DNA from 2 places in the Streptomyces sp. NPDC102278 genome. Region 2 is predicted to be linked to the other one. Evidence: riboswitches for the same ligand, from Rfam matches in the RefSeq annotation. Region 2 holds a riboswitch; the other holds the start of a gene.
The links. Region 2 has a riboswitch for cobalamin ahead of ACIRO3_RS26420 (acyl-CoA thioesterase). Riboswitches for the same ligand answer to the same signal wherever they lie in the genome.

Region 1 (7,420 bases), on a different contig from region 2:
TCCGCTTCCTCCTCGCGGCGGGCGCGATCGGCATGCTCTTCAAGGAGAACGCCTCGATCTCGGGTGCCGAGGTCGGCTGCCAGGGCGAGGTCGGCTCGGCCTGCTCCATGGCGGCCGGCGCCCTCGCCGAGGTCCTGGGCGGCACGCCCGAGCAGGTGGAGAACGCCGCCGAGATCGGCATGGAGCACAACCTCGGCCTCACCTGTGACCCGGTCGGCGGTCTGGTGCAGATCCCGTGCATCGAGCGCAACGGCATGGCGGCCGTCAAGGCGGTCACCGCGGCCAAGATGGCGATGCGCGGCGACGGCACCCACAAGGTCTCCCTCGACAAGGTCATCAAGACCATGAAGGAGACCGGCGCCGACATGAAGGTGAAGTACAAGGAGACCGCTCGCGGCGGTCTCGCGGTCAACGTCATCGAATGCTGATCTGACGACTCCGTCCGCCGCCGCGCGCGGCGGGCCCGTCGAGCCCGTCCTCCCCCGGAGGGCGGGCTCCCGCGTGTTCGGAGGGGGCAGGTCCGCCGGGGCGGGGCAAGACGGGTCGAGCGGCCCGTCCGGGTCGGGACCTTGGACCCGCGGATGCGGGGAAGGCGTGGGGTTGGCTTGCCCGAGGGGCACGAGACACCCCGCCGACAGAGAGGCCACCCCCGCCATGACGATCACGGAGCACCGCGTCCTCCCCCTCCTCCTGGAGGGCGCGACCACCCCCATTCCGGTGCGCGGGACGTTCGTGTACCGCACGGACCGGCCGTACGAGATCGCCCTCGACTTCGAGGGCGCCGGGGTGCACATCGCGCGCTGGGTGTTCTCCCGCGAGCTGCTGCTCGACGGGCAGACCTGCGCCACGGGCGAGGGCGACATACAGGTGTGGCCGCGCTGGAAGGCCACCGAGCCGCGGATCTTCCTGGCGTTCAGCAACGGCGAGCACGGGTGTGTGATGTCCGCCCGGGCGAAGGACGTACGGGCCCTGTGCCGCCGGCTGGTGGAACTGGTGCCGCGCGGGCAGGAACGACGGCACTACGACCTGGACGCGGAGCTGAGCGCGCTGCTGCCCGGCTGACGGCGCGGCGCACGACCTCGCGGTACCCGGCCTCCCGCCACGCGGCCTCGTGGCTCGTGCCCGATCCGGTGCAACCATGGGCGCCCCGGAAGTGTCTTCTGCTGTGACACCACTGTCCCCGTCTCTCAAGAATCGGGGGGACGTCATGCGTCCGCCACGTCGCCGTCAGGTCATCGCACTCGTCACGGGCACGCTGCTCGCCGCCGGCATCGGCCTCGCCGCACCGGCCTCGGCCGCCACCCGCACCTTGTCCACCACGCTGGTCACCAACGCCCGCTTCGGCGGGCACTGCACCTTCGACCGGCTCGTCGTCGACCTTCAGGGATCCGCTCCCCCGGTCACCGTCACACCCGTTCCCGAACTGGTCTACGACGGGTCCGGCAAGCCCGTCCCGCTGGCCGGGAAGTACTTCCTGGAGATCCGACTGCACCCGGCGGCAGGGCACACCGACGCCGGCCAGAACGTCTACCAGGGGCCCCGCCTGCAGAAGATCAACCTGAGCAAGCTCAAGGGCCTGGCCTACACCGGCGACTACGAGGGGTACGTGACCTTCGGCGCCGCCTTCGACACCAAGCCCACCTACAAGACGAGCGTGCTGCACGCGCCGGAGCGGCTGGTCGTCGACTTCCCGCATCCGGCGACCTGCTGAACCGTCGCCCGACGAACCGGTCGAACGGTCGAGGGGCCCGGGGCGTGCGCCGCCCCGGGCCCCTCGCACGCGACAGCGCGACAGGGCGGGACGACATTGCCTAGCGGTGCTCCGGGTTGGGGAAGTCGAAACGGCACCCGGCGTCCCACTCGGAGCGTTGGTTGCCGTGTGCGGGCATGCCGCCGGCCCGCTTGAGCAGGGCGGCCAGGTGCATCAGGTTCCACGTCATGAACGTGGTGTTCCGGTTGGTGAAGTCGTTCTCCGGGCCGCCCGAACCCGGGTCGAGGTAGGAGGGCCCGGGCCCGGCCTCACCGATCCAGCCCGCGTCGGCCTGCGGCGGGATCGCGTAGCCGAGGTGTTGGAGGCTGTAGAGGATGTTCATGGCGCAGTGTTTGACGCCGTCCTCGTTGCCGGTGATCAGCGCGCCGCCGACCCGGCCGTAGTAGGCGTACTGGCCCCGGTCGTTCAGGATCGAGGAGCAGGCGTAGAGCCGTTCGATGACCCGCTTCATCACCGAGCTGTTGTCGCCGAGCCAGATCGGCCCGCACAGCACGAGGATGTCGGCGTCCATGATCTGGCTGTAGAGGACGGGCCACTGGTCGGTTTCCCAGCCGTGCTCGGTCATGTCGGGCCAGACACCGGTGGCGATGTCGTGGTCGACGGCGCGGATCAGTGAGGTCCGGGCGCCGGCCGCCTCCATCACCGCGCGGCTCCTGGTGATCAGCCCGTCGGTGTTGCTGGTCTCGGGCGAGCGCTTGAGCGTGCAGTTCACGTAGACGGCGCTGAGGTCTGAGTAGTCGTGTTCGTCGGCCACTCCCCCACCCTGCGCAGGCCGGGACGGGTCCGCCAGCGGGCCGCGCCCGTCCGGGGGCCGCCCGGATCGGCCCTGGTCGGAGCGGGTGGACGCGGGCCGCGGGAACGGGGTCGGGTTGTTACGGGTCCGCGCGGCCGACTAGGGTCAGCGGGCCTTGGTGTTCGGGAAACCGGTGAAAAACCGGTGCGGCCCTCGCCACTGTGATCGGGAAGTCCGGCTCCACTCCCTTGCGGGAAGCCACTGGGCCCGCGCGGGAGACCGCACGGCCCCGGGAAGGCGGAGTCAGGGCATCAGTACCCGTGAGCCAGGAGACCGGCCAGGGCACGTCGTCCATCCACGAGGTGCTGGAGAGGTCTCCTTACTCATGCATATAGCCGAGGGGTTTCTGCCCCCTTTGCACGCGGTCGCCTGGGGCGCCGCGTCCGCTCCCTTCGTCGTACACGGTGTGCGCGCCCTCACGCGCGAGGTGAAGGCCAACCCCGAGAGCACGCTGCTGCTCGGCGCGTCCGGTGCCTTCACTTTCGTCCTGTCCGCCCTGAAGATCCCTTCGGTGACGGGCAGTTGTTCCCACCCCACCGGCACCGGACTCGGGGCGATCCTGTTCCGGCCGCCGATCATGGCGGTGCTCGGCACGATCACCCTGCTCTTCCAGGCGCTGCTGTTGGCGCACGGCGGTCTGACCACGCTGGGCGCGAACGTCTTCTCCATGGCGATCGCCGGACCGTGGGCGGGTTACGGGGTCTACCGGCTGCTCAAGAAGTTCGACCTGCCGCTGATGGTGACCGTCTTCTTCGGCGCGTTCTTCGCCGACCTGGTCACCTACTGCGTGACCAGCGTCCAGCTGGCGCTGGCCTTCCCCGACCCGGGCACCGGCTTCCTGGGCGCGCTCGCCAAGTTCGGCGGCATCTTCGCCGTCACCCAGATCCCGTTGGCCGTCAGCGAGGGCCTGCTGACCGTCCTCGTGATGCGGCTGCTGATGCAGTCGAGCAGGTCGGACCTGGTCCGGCTGGGCGTCGCGAAGCTGACCGCCCGTACCGGGAACAAGCAGGAGGAGGCGGCGGTCCGATGAACGCGATGACCAAGAACACGAAGATCAACGTGGTCCTGCTGCTCCTGGTGGCGGCGCTGGCCGTGCTCCCGCTCGCGCTGGGCCTGGGCGAGGGCAAGGAAGAGCCGTTCGCGGGCGCCGACGCACAGGCCGAGGCCGCCATCACGGAGCTGAAGCCGGACTACGAGCCGTGGTTCTCCCCGCTGTACGAGCCCCCGTCCGGGGAGATCGAGTCGGCCCTGTTCGCCCTTCAGGCGGCGCTGGGCGCGGGCGTGCTCGCGTACTACTTCGGTGTGCGCAAGGGTCGCCGTCAGGGCCTCGCCCAGGCGGGCGCGACCGGTGGCCCGGCGGGCCACGCGGAGTCGTAGGCGGTGCTGCCGATCGACGTTGCGGCGCACGGCAGTCGCTGGCGCCGCCGCCATCCGCTGGAGAAGGCCCTGTTGGGGCTCGGGCTGACGGTCACGGCCGTGGCCCTGCCGCCCTGGCCCGGGGGCCCGCTCGTCGCGGCGGCCACCCTGGCGGTGCTCCTCGGGCCCGCCGGGGTGGCCGGGCGCCAACTGTGGCGGGCCTTTCGGATCCCGCTCGGCTTCTGCTTCACCGGAGCCCTTCCGCTGCTGTTCGCGGTGGGCGGCCCGGCCGGGCTCGTCTCCTGGGCCCCCGACGGGCCCCGGCACGCGGCCGAGCTGCTGTTGCGCACCTCCGCGGCCTCCCTGGGGGTGCTGCTGTTCGCCTTCACCACCCCGGTGTCGGACGTCCTGCCCCGGCTCGTGCGGGCCGGGGTGCCGGCGCCGGTGGTGGACGTGGCCCTGGTCATGTACCGGATCGGTTTCCTGCTGCTGGACTCGATGGCCCAGGTCCGCCGGGCCCAGGCGGCCCGACTCGGGCACACGGGCCGGGCGGCGGTGTGGCGTTCGCTGGCCGGGCTGGCGGCGACCTCGTTCGTACGGGCCTTCGACCGGGCCGCGCGGCTCCAGGAGGGGCTGGCGGGGCGCGGCTACGACGGCGCGCTGCGGGTGCTGGTGCCGCGGGCGACGCTGTCGTGGCGGTTCCTGGCCGCGTCCGGGGCCCTGCTGGCGGCCCTGATCACCGTGACTCTCACCCTGAAGGGGCTGTACCTGTGAACCCGTTGGTGGAACTGGCCGGCGCGGGCTACGCGTACGAGGACGGGCCCGCCGTCCTGTCCGACGTCGACTTCGGCATCGTCGGGGGCCGCGCGCTGGTCCTGTTGGGCCGCAACGGCAGCGGCAAGACCACCCTGATGCGGCTGCTGAGCGGGGGGTTGCGGCCGGGTTCGGGCACGCTGCGGCTGGACGGCGCGGAGGTGACGTACGACCGGGCCGGGCTGACCCGGCTGCGCCGGGCGGTGCAACTGGTGGTCCAGGACCCGGACGACCAACTGTTCGCCGCCTCGGTGGAGCAGGACGTGTCCTTCGGCCCGCTGAACATGGGTCTGGCGCCCGACGAGGCACGGGACCGGGTGGACTCGGCGCTCGCCGCCCTGGACATCACGGCCCTGCGGGACCGGCCGACGCACCTGCTCTCGTACGGGCAGCGCAAGCGCGCGGCCATCGCGGGCGCGGTGGCGATGGCCCCGCGCGTGCTGATCCTGGACGAGCCGACGGCCGGGCTGGACCCGGACGGGCAGGAGCGGCTGCTGGACGTCCTGGCGGGGCTGCGCGCGGCCGGGACCACGGTGGTGATGGCCACGCACGACGTCGACCTGGCGGTTCGCTGGGCCGACGACGCAGCGGTCCTCACCCCGACGGGCATCCGCTTCGGTCCGGCCGGGGAGTTGCTCTCGGACCCGGGGTTGCCGGCCTCTGCCGGTCTGCGTCAGGCCTGGTCCCCGGCGGTCACGGCGCACCTGCGCGCCCACGGCCTGTTGGCGCCGGACGCTCCCGGCCCGCTGACCCCGGAGGCCCTGGCCGCCTTGCGGTGACCTCGGGGGCGCCCCGGAGCGCTCCGTCCGGTGGCCGCCGTCGAGGGCCGGATCGCGGCGTCGGCGTCGGCCCCGAACCTAGGATGGCCGCATGTCGCTGCCGCACGCCATCCTCACCGCCCTGCTGGAGAAGCCTTCGTCGGGGCTGGAGCTGACCCGGCGGTTCGACAGGTCGATCGGATACTTCTGGTCCGCCACGCACCAGCAGATCTACCGGGAGCTGGGCCGGCTGGAAGAGGCCGGGTTGATCAGGGCGTTGCCCGGCGAGGCGCCGGTGCGCGGGCAGCGCAAGGAGTACGAGGTGCTGCCCGACGGCGGCGTCGAGCTGGCCCGGTGGGTCGGCGAGAGCCAGGACCCCAAGCCCATCCGCGATCCCCTGCTGCTGCGGGTACGGGCGGCGGGCGTGGTGGGGGCGCGGGGACTCGGGGCCGAGCTGCGGCGGCACATGGAGCTGCACCGGGGGCAGTTGGCGGAGTACGAGGCCATCGAGGCACGGGACTTCCCGCCGGCACGGGACTCCGACGAGGACCGGCTGCGCCGGTTGGTGCTGCGCGGCGGGATCGGTCTGGAGACCTTCTGGCTGCGCTGGCTGGAGGAGGCCCTGAGCGAGGTCGAGGACATGACTCCCCCGCCGGGCGGGCCCGAGGGGCCCGCGGGCACGGCCTGACCGCCTCCGTCCCGGCAGGGGGACGGAGGGGCCCGGACGGGGACTACTTGCTCAGGGCGACCCAGAACTCGTCGAAGCTCAGCAGGCCGTCGCCGTTGCCGTCCTTCGCCGCCACCACGGCGTCCGCGACCGCGCCGGTGACGAACGCGTCACCCATGGCCTTCATGGCCGCGCTGTACTCGTCGGCCGTGACGAAGCCGTCGCCGTCCGCGTCGAACTTACGGAACGTCGCCCGCGCGCTCTCGATGTCCGCCACTGGGTCCACCCCTTCTCGGTGCTTGTTGACGGCTCAGGGTAGCGCCCGTCCGGGTGCGGCTCCCCGCCGGGTCCCGTTCGGCCGGCAGAAAGAAATCCAATTACCGTTCGGTAAGACGGAAGCAACAATTCCGGCCAATAATTCCGGCCTGCACTTGTCACGCTCCGGCATCGCGGCATAACGTACCGACATTGCCGCCACACCAGGAGCGCAGGGCTCCCAGGGACAAGCGGCAACAAGGGCGTTCACACAGGTGACGATCACAGCTGACGCATCATTCGAAGTTCTGCCCTTCACCCGTACGTGCCGCCATATCTGGGAAGACGGCGACCATGTGCTCATCGGAGTGAGCCCCGGAAACAGCTACTTCAGCTCCGAGCGCATCGGCAATCTCGCCCGGTGGGCCACGACCCGCTTCGCCCAGGTCGACTTCGTCTACGCGGACCTCCACGTCGACCGGATGTTCGCCGCCTTCGGCTACACCCCGGAGCATGCGGAGAAGCGGGCCGCGAAGGAGATCAAGGCGGTCCGGCGGCGCATCCTCAAAGGCGTGGAGGAATCAGGACCGCCGCACGCCGAGATTCGAGTGAGGGCACTCTCGGAGTTCCAGTCGAACCCCGTCTACCAACTATTGCACCGGCGCGTGCTGCATTTCCTGGAGACCGACGACCAATTCCGCAAGGGCTGTGAGGAAATGGCCCTTCATTTTGTCGGCTCGAAGTTGCCGGAAGGTGAATCGATCACCGACGCACAGTTGCGGGTCTGTTTCGACTACATGGCGGCCGAACTGCCGTTCTTCGTGGACACCCCGAGCATTCTCGACGTCCCGTCCTCCGTGGCGGCCTACCACGTCAAGATGCCCCTGACCGATGTCCTCTTCGCGCGGGGCGGAGGCCTGCGCGCGACCCGCAACCAGGCGTACGCCGTCGTGCGCCCCGAGGCCGCGGCGGCCTCGATCCACGCGCCGGCCCAGACGCCGGACACC
Region 2 (7,420 bases):
GACGGTTTCGGACACCGCTGTCCCTGGCGCCGGGCCCCGGCTCCGGCCGTGCGGGGTGATCCCTCAGTCCGTGCGAACGGCTGGTTCTCCTCCCTCCAGCACCTCGCCCGCGGGCCGTTCGGGGCCGGGCACGACGCTGATGAAGGGCACCCCGGTGCGCGGGTGCTCCATGACCTCGGCTTCGACCTGGTACACCTCGGACAGGAGAGGCGCCGTGAGGACCTCCTCGGGCTTGCCGGTGGCCACGACACGGCCGCCGGCCATGACGCAGATCCGGTCGCAGAAGGCCGCGGCGAGGTTCAGGTCGTGGAGCGCGACGACGGCCGTGACGCCGAGCCGTCGCACGAGCCGCAGGGCGTCGAGCTGGTGCCGCAGATCGAGGTGGTTGGTCGGCTCGTCCAGGACCATGGTCCCCGTGCGCTGCGCCAGGGCGCGGGAGATCAGGACCCGCTGCTTCTCCCCGCCCGACAGACGATCGAACGGCGCGTGCGCGAGGTCGTCGACGTGCAGCGCCGCCAGGGACCGCGTGATGATGTCGCGGTCGTCCGCGTCATCGCCCGCGAAAGCCCGCTTGTGCGGGGTACGGCCCATCGCCACCACGTCAAGGACGGTCAGTTCGAAGTCCCCGGAGGTTTCCTGCAGTACGGCCGCGAGCCGCTGGGCGAGCCGTTTGCCCGGCATCCGCCAGACGTCCTCACCGTCGAGCAGGACCCGACCCGACGTCGGCCGCAGCGCCCGGTAGAAGGTGCGCAGCAGGGTGGACTTGCCGGCGCCGTTGGGGCCGACCACGCCCACCACTTCGCCGGGTGCCACGTGCAGCGACGCCCCGTCGACCAGGGCTCTGCCGTTCACCACGACGCTGACGTCCTCGGCGTCGAGCACACCGGGCGCGGAGCCGGAGACCGGTCGGTTCGTCATCGGGCCGCCTTGCGTCGCATCAGCCAGAGGAAGAACGGGCCGCCCACCAGGGCGGTGAGGATGCCGACGGGAATCTCCTCCGGGCTCATGAGCGTGCGCGCCGCCAGGTCGGCGGCGATCAGGAAGGCCGCGCCCAGGAGCGCGGCCGCGGGCAGCGCCCGGCGGTGGTCGGCCCCCACGAGCAGCCGCACCACGTGCGGCATGATCAGCCCCACGAAGCCGATCTGCCCGCTGACCGCGACGATCGTGCCGATCATCAAGGCCACCAGGGTGAACAGGGCGCCGCGGAACCGGTGCACGTCCAAACCGAGGGCCGCGGCGGCCTCCTCCCCGGCAAGCAGCAGATTGAGGGAGCGGCAGACACCCAGCAGGACGGCCGTCCCCATCAGCACCGCACCGACCGGAATCCACACCGTCGTCCAGGTCGTGCCGGCCAGCCCGCCGAGCATCCAGCGCAGCGCGGACTGCGTTTTGTGCGGATCGTTCGAGGTGACGATCAGGAAACTGGCCAGCGCCGACAACACCTCGGCCGTCGCCACGCCCGCCAGGACCAGCCGCACCGTCGTCATCCGCCCGCCGGAACGGGCCAGGAAGTAGACCGCGACCAGAGCCGCCAGCGCCCCGCAGAATGCCGCGACCGGCAGGGTGAACAGCCCGAACACCGTCAGATTCAGTACGAGGACCAGCACCGCGCCGACCGACGCGCCCGAGGACACGCCCAGCAGCATCGGGTCGGCGAGGGGGTTGCGCACCAGGGCCTGCAACGCCATTCCGGAGACCGACAGCCCCGCCCCGACCACCCCGGCCAGCAGCACCCGGGGGAGGCGGACATCCACGACGATCGTCTCGCGCACCGGGGTCCACGTCGGCTCGGCGAGGGCCGGGTGCACGCGGTGCGCCAGGATGCTCCACACCTGATCGGCCGGGACACTGATCGACCCCGCCGCGATCCCGGCCGTCGCGGCGCAGGCCACCAGGACGCCGAGGAAGGCCAGCACCACGCTGTACGGGATCCCGGGTCGCCGCGCGCGGACGGGCCGGCCACTCCCGTCGAGGGCGACTCCCTCGGTCGCACGGGTCTTCACGTCGGTCACCGGACGCGGCCGGGGTGGAGCTGCTGCGCGAGCGATTCGACGGCCGACGGCATCCGGACGCCGAGCACCGTGGAGGACAGGGGCAGGACCGCGAACCGCTGGTTCCTGATCGCGGGTACGTCCTTCAGCGCCGGGTGGGCGAGCAGGAACCTCTTCTTGTCCTCGACGGATTGGTCACCGTAGTCGTAGATGACGATGGCCTCGGGGGCGCGCTGGGCGACCTGTTCGAAGGAGACGTCGCCGAAGGCCTTGTCGAGGTCGGCGAAGAGGTTCACCCCGCCGGCCCGCCGGATCATCTCGTTGCCGATGCCCTTGCCGCCCGCGGTGAAGGCCGTCTTGTCGCCGCTGTCGTACACGAAGAGCTTGACCGGGGTGACGCCGGTGAGCCCGGTCTCGACCTTGTCGAGGGTGGCGTGCAGCTTCCCCAGCCGCTGCTCGCCCCGCTCGGGAACACCGAAGATCTTGGCGAGAGTACGGATCTCCTCGTCCAGGGAGGCGACGGTCACCGGACCGGTGGGGCACTCCTCGGTGTTGAGGTAGGTGTTGATCCCGGCCTTGGTGAACGCGGCCCGGCCGCGGCCCTCCTTCTCGTCGAAGGTGGAGGTCCACCCGCCGTAGACGAAGTCGGGCTCGGCCTCCAACAGCGCCTCGTAGGAGGGGTATTCCTTGGAGATGACCTTCACGCTGTCGTAGGCGGCCTGGTACTCGGGGAGGATCTTGTCGTCCAGGTAGCCCGTGCCGACCATCGACTTCTCCACGCCGAGAGACAGCAGGGCCTCGGTCGCGTGCTGGTTCAGCGAGACGGCCCGCCCCGGCGGACGCTGATACGTGGTCTTCACGCCGCAGTTGTCGATCGTGACCGGAAAGCCCTGGGCGGACGGGCCCGCCGACGAGGTGGCGGAGGGGGTGGTACCGCCTCCGCAGCCGGATATGAGCAGGGCCAGGGCGCAAGCGGACAGCATGGATTTCAGGGGGTTGCGGGGGTTGCGGGGCATGGATGGTCCTCTCACCGCAGATGGGTCGGATGGTCTGCACGCCTGGTCGGAGGACTGGGCCGTGCGGGGGCGTGCCGCCCCACCCGTGGGAATCCGGCCAGTTCGGTCCACCCTGCCGCTACCGCTGCCGCAAGCAGAGGCAACTGCGTGGAGACCGCAACAAGGCCGACGGATGGGGGAGGGCTCGCGGGGGCGCGGAGGGTCGCGCGCGACGAATCGCGCCACCCCCCTGGGCAACCGGGAACCGTCCTGCCACGACCACGACCACAAGGACGCGGAAGGGGCAGGACGTCACAGCAGCGGTGTACGGCCCTTCGCCTACGAGGGAGTCGCCCCGGAGACGTCGAGTGCCGGGACGGGACGCGGCTTGCCGTCGGCGTCTATCGCTACGAAGGCCAGCCTCGCGGTGGCCACTTCGGTCGTGGGGCCCGAGGCGTTCCAGCGCTCGGCCCGCACACGCACGCCGACCGTCATCGATGTCCGGCCGGCCCGTTCCAGTTCGGCGTCGACGCTGAGCAGGTCACCGGCGCGGACCGGCGCGAGAAAGGACATCCGGTCCACGGCCACGGTGACGGCGGGTCCGTCCGCGTGCCGCCCGGCCGCGGCGGCGGCCGCGTCGTCGATCAGCTTCATCACCACGCCGCCGTGGATGGTCCCGTAGAGATTGGTGTCGTGCTCGCTCATGATGTGGGCGAGCGTCACCCGGGAGTCGCCCGGGATCTTGGAAACGCACCCCGCGGTGCTTGCGGTCGGGTCGGCCACGTCAACTCTCCTTCGCGAGTCGCGGCAGAAAGGCCCGAGGGTGTTCCTCGGCGCCCCGCACGCCTGAGGCATGCGGGCAGTGGCAGGTTTTCGGACTCGCGGGCACGCCTGCCGGTCTCCCGGCGGACACCTACTGGCCGTCGCTTCCCAAGACCGTTCGGTCCCAGTGCGTATGACGGCGGTCGTTCCCGCTCACCGCTGCGGGGCAGTCCCGGATTCCCACCGGGTTCCCTCTTGCGTCGCATCCCGCCTGGCGGACGGGGCGAACCAGCTGCGCTCCCACCCTACCCGCGCGGAAGCGGAGGTCGGCCGGCCACGTCAGACAGCCTGCTCTGAACTGCTGCGGCAGGCCGGAGGGTCGGAAGCGGACCGCTCTCGCACGCGACGGCACCAGCCCGCGGATGGCTGCCCCTCCTGCTCAGGTCGCAGGGCCGCGAACCGGAATTCATCATCCAGGAGCACGGGCCGACCGTCGGACGCCGCGATGATTTCGCTCATGGAGCAAGAACTAGGCACCCTTGTCCGGCAGACCGCCGACCAACTGGCCGACCACCGCGTGGGCGTGGTGGTCGCCGCCCTCGCGGGAGACCGCGCGGAGATCAGAGGTGCGGGCAGCACCGGCGGAGACCACGCCCATGTACCGGGGCCGGACACCCTGTTCGAGATCGGGTCGGTGACCAAGGCGTTCACCGCCCTGGCCCTCGCGCGGCTGACCCTGACCGGCGAAACAGACCTGGACGAACCGCTGAGCGACCTGCTGCCCGAAGACACGGCCGTACCGTCACGCGGCGGCGAGCGGATCACCCTGCGGCACCTCGCAACCCACACCTCCGGCCTGCCCCGACTCCCCAAAGGCATGCTGCTCCCGGCCCTCCTGCGCCCCAACAAACCCGACCCGTACGCCCATTGCAACACCGAGTGGCTCCTGTCAGGGCTGGCCCGGACCCGCCTGGGAGCCGTACCGGGCGCGCGGTTGCGCTACTCCAACCTCGGATGCGGCCTACTGGGGCTGGCCCTGGCCCGCCGGGCCGGCACCGACTACGAAACCCTCGTCACCCGTACGATCTGCAGCCCCCTGGACATGGGGGACACCGTGGTGAGCGTGGACGCTGCACGGGCGCGACGTTCCGCCCGGGGCCACGACCGCGGCGGACGGCCCACCCCTGCCTGGCACCTCGCCGACCTGACCGGATCCGGCGGCCTGCGGTCGACCGCGACCGACCTGGTCGCCTTCGTCCGGGCCCAACTGGACGGCGGCCCCGAGCCCCTCACGGCCGCGATCCGCCTGAGCCGGGAGGTCGAGTACCGCCAAAGTCCCTTCGCCCGGGTACACCTGGGCTGGATGGCCCACCGCCTCCACCCCCGGCAGGGCGCCCACCTCCAGATCTGGCACAACGGCGGCACCGGCGGATTCTCCTCCTTCGTGAGCTTCGACCCGGAGAAGCGGCTGGGAGTCATCGCCCTCGCCAACACCCCCCGCCCGGTCGACCGACCCGCCTTCGACCTCCTGCGCACCCTGCAGGCACAACACCCGTCCGCGCCGCACTGACCCGCCCGCCGCGCGTACGGTTCCCCTCCCTGGCCGTGCCAGGGCCGCGGTGGCCGACGATTTCACTCGTCGGCCAGGTATGCGCCCGACACGCGCCCTGCCGCATCCGCTGTTCCGCTTCTACCGTTGGGGATTCGGACCCGCGAGGAGGTTGCCGTGGCAGGGATCGTGGAAGGCAAACACCGGTCTCCGATCGGTGACGACGGGCACCAGCCGAACCGGCCGGTGCCGCCGCCCCCTCCGCCTCCGCCGCCCACCGACCCCGACAAGAAGAAGTAGACCCGTGGTCACCACCCCGCGCGGCGATGCCCCGGCAGACGACGTGCTCGTCGACGGGCTGCTCACCGCGGTCGCCGAGCAGCTCGATCAACCGTTGCCCGCCGGGCTGGAGCAGGTACTCCGCCGCGTGCACCGGCACCGGTTCCTGCCCGACCGGATCTGGCAGCGGGACGTCTCCGGTGGCTACGAGCCCGTCGACCGCGCCACCGAGCCCGACCGGTGGACGGCCGCGGCCTACTCGGACGAGCCGCTCGTCACACGGTTCACCGACGGGCTGCCGTCCTCGTCGGCATCGATGCCCTCGATGGTCGCGCGCATGCTGCTCCTGGCCGGCTTCGGCGGATCATCCCCGGGTCCGGCAGCCCCCGGCGCCCGGGTGTTGGAGTGGGGCGCAGGCACCGGCTACAACGCGGCCCTGCTGTGCGCGCTCGTCGGGGACCGGCGGGTGACCACCGTCGAGCTCGACCCGGTGATCGCCGCCGAGGCGCAGGAGAACCTCAAGGCGACCGGGTACACACCGACGGTCGTCGTCGGGGACGCCGCCGACTGCCGCCCGCCCGGGGGCCCCCACGACGTGGTTCTCGCCACGTTCTCCGTCGATCACATCCCGCCCACCTGGCTCACCCAGGTCCCATCCGGCGGCCGGATCGTGACCCCGTGGTCCTCGGCCTGGTGCACGTACGGCACCCTCGCGTTGACGTCCCACCAGCACGGCCGCGCCGAGGGCCGGTTCCACTCGTTCGCCTCGTTCATGCAGATGGCACGCCCCGGCACGGATCGATGTGGCCCGGCGCCTGGACCGGCCGCACGGGGCGCCGATGCTCGCCAGGCCGTGCGCTCGTCGACCACGTTGTCGCCGTGGGCGGTCGCGGGCGGTGACCTCGACACCGAGTTCCACATCGGCCTCACGGTCCCCGGCACCGCCTTCGCCTGGGACACCGGCGGTGAACACGCCCCCACCCGCCTCCACGTCGCGGACACCGCCGACTCCTGGGCGACCGTCGACCACGACGGCCTCACCTCGGCCGCCTTCACCGTCACCCAGGCCGGACCCCGACGCCTGTGGGACGAGATCGCCACCGCACACCGGCACTGGGAACAACTCGGCCGACCCGGCATCGACCGCTACGGCCTCACCGTCACGGGGCCCACCACCACGGTGTGGGTGGACACTCCCGCGACCGCCGTGACTGCCTTCTGACCTTCTGACTGCCGGCTTTCTGACCTGCGGCCTTCTGGAGCCGGACCGGACCGGGCGCGTCCCGGAACGGGCAGGGCCCGCCCCCGGGGTGTGGGGCGGGCCCTGTGGTGTGTGAGCGGGGGAGCCGGGGAGGAGATCCGATCGTCTCCCCCGGGTCTCTCCGGCTCACCGCTCCCGCGGCGGCGGGGAGGCCGTGAAGGCTTCGCCGCCAGGCGTGGTGGGTGTCAGTCGTTGGCGCACTGGTTGCCGAAGGCCGGGTTGAGCAGGCCGATGACGTTGACGCTGTTGCCGCACACGTTGACGGGAACGTGGACGGGGACCTGGGCCGTGTTGCCGGACAGGACGCCGGGGGAGCCCACGGCGGCGGCCTCGGCGCCGGCGTCGGCGGAGGCGAGGCCGGCCGCGCCCATGACGACGGTGGCCGCGGTCGCGGCGATCGAATCCCAGGGCACGGTCATTGCCCACCAGCGCCTCCGGTTCCGGCTCTTCGCCAGGGGAACGGCCGACCGGCTTCTGGAGGGATGCCGATTCCATCTCCAGGAAAGCGATGACGTGCTGTGGCAGTACGTTCGAAGTTGGGTGGTCCACGGCCGAGCGGCGCACGCTGCGAGCCCTCCTGAAC

Region 1: linked by a shared signal. The riboswitch ahead of ACIRO3_RS01145 (energy-coupling factor ABC transporter permease) and the one ahead of ACIRO3_RS26420 (acyl-CoA thioesterase) in region 2 are both predicted to bind cobalamin.

What each region holds. Positions count from the first base shown of each region.
Region 1 is NZ_JBIWLV010000001.1:255,492-262,911, forward strand. Features, by position in the region: gene ACIRO3_RS01125 (L-serine ammonia-lyase) at 1-428, shown strand, start outside; gene ACIRO3_RS01130 (SsgA family sporulation/cell division regulator) at 655-1,062, shown strand; gene ACIRO3_RS01135 (hypothetical protein) at 1,208-1,711, shown strand; gene ACIRO3_RS01140 (flavodoxin family protein) at 1,812-2,525, opposite strand; cobalamin riboswitch at 2,664-2,861, shown strand; gene ACIRO3_RS01145 (energy-coupling factor ABC transporter permease) at 2,890-3,594, shown strand; gene ACIRO3_RS01150 (energy-coupling factor ABC transporter substrate-binding protein) at 3,600-3,941, shown strand; gene cbiQ (cobalt ECF transporter T component CbiQ) at 3,945-4,694, shown strand; gene ACIRO3_RS01160 (energy-coupling factor ABC transporter ATP-binding protein) at 4,691-5,512, shown strand; gene ACIRO3_RS01165 (PadR family transcriptional regulator) at 5,604-6,179, shown strand; gene ACIRO3_RS01170 (EF-hand domain-containing protein) at 6,223-6,435, opposite strand; gene ACIRO3_RS01175 (tRNA-dependent cyclodipeptide synthase) at 6,689-7,420, shown strand, end outside.
Region 2 is NZ_JBIWLV010000012.1:99,159-106,578, forward strand. Features, by position in the region: gene ACIRO3_RS26405 (ABC transporter ATP-binding protein) at 64-918, opposite strand; gene ACIRO3_RS26410 (FecCD family ABC transporter permease) at 915-1,931, opposite strand; gene ACIRO3_RS26415 (ABC transporter substrate-binding protein) at 2,009-3,007, opposite strand; partial or broken gene ACIRO3_RS26420 (acyl-CoA thioesterase) at 3,359-3,691, opposite strand; cobalamin riboswitch at 3,833-4,056, opposite strand; gene ACIRO3_RS26425 (serine hydrolase domain-containing protein) at 4,266-5,318, shown strand; gene ACIRO3_RS26430 (protein-L-isoaspartate O-methyltransferase) at 5,602-6,798, shown strand; gene ACIRO3_RS26435 (chaplin) at 7,023-7,256, opposite strand.